Regions from separate parts of the Lysinibacillus sp. NPDC047702 genome, predicted to be linked through region 1. Evidence: riboswitches for the same ligand, from Rfam matches in the RefSeq annotation. Region 1 holds a riboswitch; each other region holds the start of a gene.

Region 1 (2,205 bases):
TATTGCTGATGAAGATCAAGCTATTTATCAGGCAGGGATAAGTGTACCTTATAGTGCTGAATATGAATTACAACCAGTAAATGATAAGCTGGTGGAAGAACTGACAAAGCAAACGGGTGGCTCTGTTTTGAAAGAACCGAAGGAGGTATTTCGTGAATTTACGAAGAAAGGGGCAGACCGGCAAAATATAGCAACGTGGCTTATATTAGCAGGTATGTTATTCTTCTTCATCGATATTACGATTCGCCGCTTTGGCTGGGGCATCTTTGCTAAGTCGAAGAAGAAAGAGTCGCTTGTAGAGAATAAAACCATACAGGCAGAGGATACGAATGTTGCTCAGTTATTAAAGGGCATGAAGAAACGATAAATTGGATTAAATGACAGTGCAAAATGATTGATTATTTTGCACTGTTTTTTGTATATGATTGGGTGGTTCTTTGAAAAGGGGAAGTTCATCTCATAAATTAGGGGGAAGTGATCCAATAAAGGAGATTTCCGATCAAAATAGAATTGAAGGAATCCCTGTTCATTTAATGGAAATTTTTAATAAGTACAGTATTTCGTAGACTACTAGCAACGGCCACACCTAAAATAGCACCAATAATACTAGAGCTCAAAAAAGCAGGCATGAAAAACATTGCTGCGACAGATGTTCCCATTAAGATATATGCATATGGTACTGCTATGAGGGAAGCGATGATCCCAGTTCCTACTATTTCACCGACACCTGTTAGCCAAGGTTTGCCACTGTATTTATAAGCTAATGCTGCACAAAATGCGCCAATGACACTTCCAGGAATGGCTAATAGGGAGCCTGTCCCTGTTAGAATACGAATTATTGCCGTGACAAGGGCAATGATGATGGTTGGTACTGGACCGAGTAGAATGGCACTAATGACATTGATGGCATGCTGTATTGGATAAGCTCGCGCAATCCCTGTTGGAATTGAAACGAAGGTAGAACCTGCTACAGCAATTGCAACTAATAAGGCCATGATTGTTAATTTTCGAATTGACATAAGTAACACTCCCTTGAAATATTAAATGAATGGTTATCGCTGCTAAACTGGTTAAACACAAAAAGACCGCTTCCTGAAAACAATAGGAAGCGGCCTTGCATTTACATATTAAAAAGCAAGATGTCGCCACTTCCCTACGCTAGTATGAACTAGATCAGGTTCAAAGGGTCCATATATGACAATATATGTCTCAGCCTTTTAAAGACTCCCCTAGTGGTAAAAATTATTTAATTTGTGTATAACATCGTAACAAGATAAATGTAACATACTGCTAATAATAGTCAATGATTTTTCAGACTATTTAGAATCGGGCTGCATAAGATGTGGTGCTTTTTTCATTGTCCAAATAAGGGCAAGGAAGAAGCAAGCCATCAAAATAATAGCACCAAATATATAAGGGCTATTCATATTCCAATCGAATAAAATACCTGCCAATGCTGGACCAATCATATTCCCAAGGCTCATATAAGCATTATTTAAACCTGCTGCAAATCCTTGCTCATTTTCAGCAAGTTTGGAGATCAGTGTGTTGACAGCAGGACGAATTAATGTTGTAGCTGTAGAGAAGATTGTTGCAACAACTAAAATAAGGGCAAATCCAGAAACGAATAATATTAAGTAAATAGATACAGCTGCAATAAATAAATTGACTAATACGACCTTCATTTCACCGTAGCGATTAAAGAGTGGGGTAATGACAAACATTTGTACAACTACACCAAAAGCACCACCCACTACTAAAATAATAGCAATATCTCCGGGTGTATAATGAAACTTATCTGTAACAAATAATGATAAAGTCGTTTGGAAATTAGCAATTCCGAACGAGAATACCATCATAATAATAAGCATAACAAAGTAAGGCATATGTACTGAACGTACCATTTGTTTTGCGAGATTGTCTTGCTTATGCATTTTTTGTGCTGCATTTGGTTTGGTAGATGGTAATAAAAAGAACGATAAAATAGCAGCCAAAATAGCCGCAGCTCCAGCCGTATAGAATGGAAAATGTAAGCTGACTTGCGATAAGAATCCACCAATACCTGGTCCAATCATAAACCCAAGAGACATGGCAGCACCAAGCATCCCCATCCCTTTGCCTCGTTCTTCATATGTTGTAACATCTGCCACAAATGCCATAATAGGAGGTGCAACAAAGGCTGATCCAAGGCCACCTAAAAAGCGT
Region 2 (2,205 bases), on a different contig from region 1:
TGGATGGTTGATGATAGGAAATCTATGTTCGTAAAAAATAGAGTAACATTAGAGGTCAAAGGCTTTCCTACGGATACTTTTATGGATTTAGAAGATGATACGCTACTGACAGAAATATCTGATACAAGGACAGGTCATACCATTTATAGCTTAACAAATCTGCGTACAAATGAGGTAAAACAATTTAAACAAGCCTTTGATAATAGTGCAGTAAGCCAGCCAATTTATCAGGACAATCAATTGCTCCTACCAAGTGCCTTTAAAAAAGATGGAGTAGAAACGGTCCGCTTTACGCTCTATGATGTTCAAACGGAAAAAGAAAAACACTACGATTTACCTTTTAAACGCATACATGACATGTCAATGACTGACCATAAAATCTATGCTTCTTTTAGAACTGGAGAAAGCTTTGAGGTAGGATATGTTGATTTAGAAGATGGCTCCTATCATAAACTTGATGGTAAAATTGCCCTTACTTTAACAGCCTATCAGAATAATCTTGCTCTTTACGAATGGATACCGAAGGAGGAACATTACCGCTTTAGATTCTATCAAGTCGAAGAAGATGGTTCATTAACACCACTTTACGCCTTTAAAGATGTTTCATTAGCTCTCTTAGTGCCACGTTATAATAAGGAAGGGACATTACAGGTATTTGGGCTAAATGAAAAGTATCTCACTGAGGATGGAATGCTTGAAGCGAGAGATGATGCGATTAAATTATTTTTACAGCGTTTTCATTAAAAAGAGCCTTGTTATTTACAGTGAGATATGGGTATAATAATCAACGAAAAGTTCATATGTAAAGAATGTAGGGGGGCTGGTAGTTGCCAGCTGAGATTGTGTCCGTTAGACGCTGACCCTTTGAACCTGATTTGGCTCGTACCAGCGTAGGGAACATCTATTCAAAAAAAGTAAGTTTTTGATATTGATTGCACAACGTCTGGGAGGATTCCTGGGCGTTTTTTTATGTTTTCTTTACATTAATTACAGATATTCTATGAATACGCTTTCTTCTGGTTAAAACATTCACTCATGAACACTTTCACACTATTTACTGGGAGGATTCAGCATGAAAAAATGGTTATTGGTTCTTATGGCTGCCCTTTTAACATTAGCTGGCTGTAGCGAAAAAAAGGATACCAACAAGGATGAACATGCATTAAAAAAGGTGTCCGTTGTACTCGATTGGACACCAAATACAAATCATACAGGGCTATATGTTGCTAAGAAATTAGGTTATTTTGAAGAGCAGGGCTTAGATGTTGATATTTTACAACCTGGTGACGCAGGAGCGGATCAGCTTGTGGCGTCTGGCAAGGCACAGTTTGGTATAAGCTATCAGGAGGGAATTACACAGGCTCGTGTACAGGATGTACCTCTAGTATCGATTGCGGCGATTATTCAGCATAATACTTCTGGCTTTGCCTCAATTGCCTCTAAAGGCATTACATCACCAAAGGAATTTGAAGGGAAAACGTATGGTGGCTGGGGAGCTCCTCTTGAGCAGGCCGTTCTACAATCATTAATGCAAACTGAAAATGCAGATATAAATAAATTAGATATTATTAATGCCGGCGATATCGATTTCTTTACAATGATGAAAAAAGATATTGATTTTGCATGGATTTATTATGCTTGGACTGGAATTGAAGCTGAGCTTCGTGGTGAAAAGCTGAACATGCTGTATTTAACAGATTATAGTGATCAACTGGATTATTATACACCCGTTCTAGCTACGAATGAAACAATGATTAAGGATGATCCAAAGACAGTTGAAGCATTTGTCGCTGCCGTGGCAAAGGGCTATGAATATGCGATCAGTAATCCAAGTGAGGCAGCAGATGTTTTACTTGAGGCAGTACCTGATTTAGATAAAGATCTTGTGCATAAAAGTCAGGAGTGGCTGGCAGATAAGTATCAGGATGACGCTGCTCAATGGGGCGAGCAAAAGTTAACTGTCTGGGAAAACTACGCGAAGTGGATGACTAGCAACAACGTTTTAGAGGGCGAATTTAACGCAGAACAAGCATTTACAAACGACTTTTTACCGAAAAAGGAGACAAAGTAATATGGCAAACTCATTAATCAGTGTACAAATTATCCCGAAAACAGAAAAATATGAAGATGTTATTCCATTTGTTGATGCAGCCATTGCTATTATTGATGCATCAGGTGTGAAATATGAGGTGCACCCTTTAGAAA
Region 3 (2,205 bases), on a different contig from region 1:
AAATAGAGGAACTCAGTCTAAGAACGCCACGTCCTGTGGCAATTTATCTGTGCGAAAGCGAAGCGACAGCAACACACAACTGAGTGACCAACATCATGTTGCTGCCGCTGCGTTAGCACTACACTTTCGCACAAAAAACATCATGTTGCTGCCGCTGCGTTAGCACTACACTTTCGCACAAAAAACATCATGTTGCTGCCGCTGCGTTAGCACTACGCTTTCGCACAAAAAACATCTGTTGGCCCAAAGCCTCCAGCGGATGTCACGGATTTTCAAAAGAATGAATTGTGCCTGCACAATTCAAAATCCGGACGCAATTACGCCAAGGCGAAATTGATATTAAAAATGAAACATTAACGAATAACGCGAACAGCTTGCACTATATTCCAAATAACAATCCCTAGTGAGACAAGTAAGTAAATGGCAAATGATGCAAACCAAACGATCATAAACGTATTGCTACCTGATTGTGGATCAAAGGTGTTAAACGATATGGTTGAGAAGACAAAGACAGCAAAGAAGATGATACCAAATACAAACGGGATTAAATGCGATATAAGTGCTCGAATAGAGTGTCTTTTTACGTCGCTATCTTTAGAAACAAAGTAAACAATTAATGGCACAATAAAGGGTGCAAAAAAAACGCTGAGATAACTAAAGGCAGATAAAATTTTTTGGTTCTCCATAGTTGTACCTCCTTTTTTAATATTTACGCATGAAAAACAGCAAAGTTTCAAAAAATATTGTGAAAGAGAGTTGTAATCATATCCATGTTTGCGTACAATGAGGTTGTTCAAATAAAAAAGATGTAACGACCACAAGGGGAGCTGATGATGTCAGCTGAGACTAGGCACGTAATGCCTTAACTCTTTGAACCTGTAAGTTAACACTTGCGTAGGGATGTGGATAGAAACCGACACTTGTACGATGTGAGGCTCTGTCCTGGCATTGTTTTTTTTTGCCAGATAGAGTCAAAAAGTAATTTGATTTCTATTCCTGCTCTTGTATCCTACATCGGAACAAAGGAGAGAATAATATGGACAAAAAAAGACTTTTAATGCTTGTGGAGATCGCGATATTCGCAGCGATTGGCCTTGTGCTTGATCAGATTTCCTTTAAAGTATGGGCACAAGGCGGCTCTGTTAGTCTAGTGATGGTACCAATAATTTTAATAGCCTTTCGCTGGGGTCTTTTACCTGGTCTGACAACGGGCTTACTTATTGGTGTTATGCAAACAATGTTTGGTGCTACAGTTGTGCATTGGTTACAAGGCTTACTCGATTATGGCGTTGCCTTCACAATAGTAGGCTTGGCTGCAATCGTACGTCAACCAGTTCTTGAGGCTGCAAACAATCTAAACAAAACGAAAATGGCGGTATATATTATTGTTGGAACTGTATTAGCAGGATTTTTACGCTATGCAGCACATACCATTGCTGGCGCTGTATTTTTCTCGGAGTATGCTGGCGATCAAAATGCATGGATTTATTCAATTATTTATAATGGAACATATATGCTACCAGCAACAGTTTTAACTGCCATTGTTGGTGTTCTGTTATTTACAGCAGCACCACAATTAATGCAGCGAAAATCATAAATAATCTACCCTTCACAGTAGTGGAGGGTTTTTGTATCGTATTTAACTACTCGCTGTGAAATATTGCTACATTTTAGCACTTTGCAATTTATGAGGGCATACAATATTTAAAGCGTTTAACGTTTTATGTCAAACAAGTTATGTTATATTAAAGAGTAGATATTAGATGAAAGGGACGTTAAAAATGATTGTAAAAACGCAAGAAGAGATTGAAGCCTTTAAAAAAATCGGTCGTATTTGTGCTGAAATTCGTGAGGCAATGAAGGCTGCGACAAAACCTGGTGTAACAACACTTGAACTCGATGAAATTGCTGGCCGTATGTTTGCTGAGGCAGGAGCAATTTCTGGACCTAAAGGAGAATATGACTTCCCAGGATACACATGTATTAGTGTCAACGAGGAGGTAGCACATGGTATTCCAGGAAAACGCGTGATTAAAGAAGGAGACATCGTCAACATCGATGTATCTGGTTCATTAAATGGCTACTTTGCAGATACAGGCATTTCATTTGTAGTGGGAGAAGGCTACGAAGATAAAGAAAAGCTCTGTCGTGTGGCAAAAAGTGCCTTTGATCGTGCCATGACAAAAGTAAAGGCTGGATCAAAAT
Region 4 (2,205 bases), on a different contig from region 1:
TTAGGATTGCCTGTTGTACCACTTGTATAAGCTAAAAATGCATTATCTGTACTTTTCGTTGGCGTAGAACTTATGTAGTTTGTTGGTTGATTTTGCATTTTTTGTAGTAATGACTGCCAAGGTTCATGTGCTACTCCTATTACGAATTGCTGCAAGCCCTGTAAGTTTTTCACGTTATCAAATTGCTCAATATATGGCTGATAAGCAACTATACCCTTTGCATTAGCATGGTGTATGCGATATTCTATATCCTTCGTTCTTAGCATTTCGGAACTAGGAATAATCGTTAAACCGATTTTTAATGCAGCAATATAGACAATATAGGCTTCTACAGATCTAGGCACCATTACAATTAATACATCACCTTTTGTTAAACCTTGGTTTGTAAAAACATGTGCAGCCTGATTTGCCTTTGCAAGTAGATGTGCGTATGTAATAAATTTAACATCATTATTTTCATCATAAATAATTAGTGCATTCTTGGTTGCATCCTGTGCATATTTTTCAATTTCCTCTGTAATATTGTACCATTCAGGTGCAATTAAATCTTGTCTTTTCATGGCAAATGCCTCCCTTTTGCTATGACTCATTATAAAACTCCATTTTTATCATTTTCAATGGTTCGCACTCTATTTTAGAAAAGTCATGACAACTATCATACTCTGTTATATGGCATCAGTCACGTTCATTGTCAAAACTAGCTATTGAACAGGAAAGAAAAATATGGTACATTTTGGTCAACTAAAAGCATAATTGCAGGGGGACTCATTTGGAGTTGAGAAGGTAAAACCTGACCCTTTGAACCTGTTAGTTAATACTGACGTAGGGAGCAATTCACATCTAATTCACTGATGAAAGGCTCTTTTGCGTGTATTTATTACACAAAAAGGAGCCTTTTTTGCATGCTTACGTCCATCCAATAAAGGAGGACTTAGAATGATTTTTCAAACTATCCGCAAAAAAAATCCACTAATTCATTGTATTACAAATTATGTGGTGGCAAATTTTCAAGCAAACGGCCTATTAGCAATTGGTGCCTCGCCAGTTATGGCTGATGCCAGTGACGAGGTTGAGGAGATGGTTGCAATTGCCTCAAGCTTATTGATTAATATTGGTACACTTAATGACAAAAAGAAAGAATCCATGTTACTTGCTGGGAAAAAGGCCAATGCACTTGGCATACCTGTAGTATTAGATCCTGTTGGCGCTGGAGCTACAACCTACCGAAAACAAACTGTACAACATCTGTTAAATGAGATCGAATTTGCAGTAATTCGCTGCAATATTGGAGAACTTGCCGCAATTGCCAATGTAGAATGGCAGCAAAAGGGTGTAGATAGTGGCGCAGGTTCAATATCTTTAGAAGATGAAGCGAAGAGAATTGCTCAGCTTTATCATTGTATAGTGATTGTCACAGGTGAAAAGGATTTAATAACTGATGGAAATCAACTGCAATGGATTACAGGTGGGAATTCTCATATGACAGAGGTCACTGGAACTGGCTGCTTATTAAGTGCCATTTGTTGTGCTGCTTACGTAACTGGTCATCAGCCTTATCACCAATTAATAGAAGTACTAAGATTTTATAAAAAAATTGCTGAACAAGCAGGTTCTACTACACAATACATTGGTGATTTTCAAATTGCTGTATTAAATGAACTCTATCGTCTTTCAAAGGCTGGTGAAGAATAATGCAGGTTGTAATGACTATTGCTGGATCTGATAGTGGCGGCGGTGCAGGTATACAGGCTGATCTAAAAACCTTTCAGGAATTAAAGGTGTTTGGAACTTCTGTCATTACAGCATTGACTGCCCAAAATACCCTTGGTGTATCTAATGTCATGCCCATTGAGGCAAACTTCGTTAAGCAACAACTACAGGCACTATTGGAGGATTTCTCAATTAGTGCAATGAAAACAGGCATGCTATTTTCCTCTGACATCATTCAAACTATTTCACAAATGATGGCTAATACTAAAGTTCCGCTTATTGTAGATCCTGTGATGATCGCGAAGGGCGGAGAAAGCTTATTACAACAAGACGCAATTGATGCCATCATGAATCTTTTACTGCCAATTGCAACCATTGTAACTCCGAATATCCCAGAGGCAGAAAGGCTTACTAGTAGAGAAATTAAAACTTTAGCTGATATTAAAGAAGCAGCCTATCTCTTATTACAAACAGGAGTACGATGTGTCATTATAA

Evidence for each region. Region 1 has a riboswitch for thiamine pyrophosphate ahead of thiW (energy coupling factor transporter S component ThiW). Riboswitches for the same ligand answer to the same signal wherever they lie in the genome.
Region 2: another riboswitch for thiamine pyrophosphate. It lies ahead of ACQKIM_RS13295 (ABC transporter substrate-binding protein); the one in region 1 lies ahead of thiW (energy coupling factor transporter S component ThiW).
Region 3: another riboswitch for thiamine pyrophosphate. It lies ahead of thiT (energy-coupled thiamine transporter ThiT); the one in region 1 lies ahead of thiW (energy coupling factor transporter S component ThiW).
Region 4: another riboswitch for thiamine pyrophosphate. It lies ahead of thiM (hydroxyethylthiazole kinase); the one in region 1 lies ahead of thiW (energy coupling factor transporter S component ThiW).

The regions. Positions count from the first base shown of each region.
Region 1 is NZ_JBNNMG010000027.1:20,262-22,466, reverse strand. It holds gene ACQKIM_RS14135 (VWA domain-containing protein) at 1-367, shown strand, start outside; gene thiW (energy coupling factor transporter S component ThiW) at 531-1,019, opposite strand; TPP riboswitch at 1,134-1,241, opposite strand; gene ACQKIM_RS14125 (MFS transporter) at 1,317-2,205, opposite strand, start outside.
Region 2 is NZ_JBNNMG010000024.1:48,540-50,744, forward strand. It holds gene ACQKIM_RS13290 (hypothetical protein) at 1-744, shown strand, start outside; TPP riboswitch at 804-914, shown strand; gene ACQKIM_RS13295 (ABC transporter substrate-binding protein) at 1,073-2,071, shown strand; gene ACQKIM_RS13300 (thiamine-binding protein) at 2,073-2,205, shown strand, end outside.
Region 3 is NZ_JBNNMG010000014.1:35,578-37,782, reverse strand. It holds gene ACQKIM_RS09625 (DUF4870 domain-containing protein) at 354-686, opposite strand; TPP riboswitch at 811-918, shown strand; gene thiT (energy-coupled thiamine transporter ThiT) at 1,037-1,597, shown strand; gene map (type I methionyl aminopeptidase) at 1,782-2,205, shown strand, end outside.
Region 4 is NZ_JBNNMG010000051.1:15,022-17,226, forward strand. It holds gene mbcS (acyl-CoA synthetase MbcS) at 1-560, opposite strand, end outside; TPP riboswitch at 748-846, shown strand; gene thiM (hydroxyethylthiazole kinase) at 937-1,692, shown strand; gene thiD (bifunctional hydroxymethylpyrimidine kinase/phosphomethylpyrimidine kinase) at 1,692-2,205, shown strand, end outside.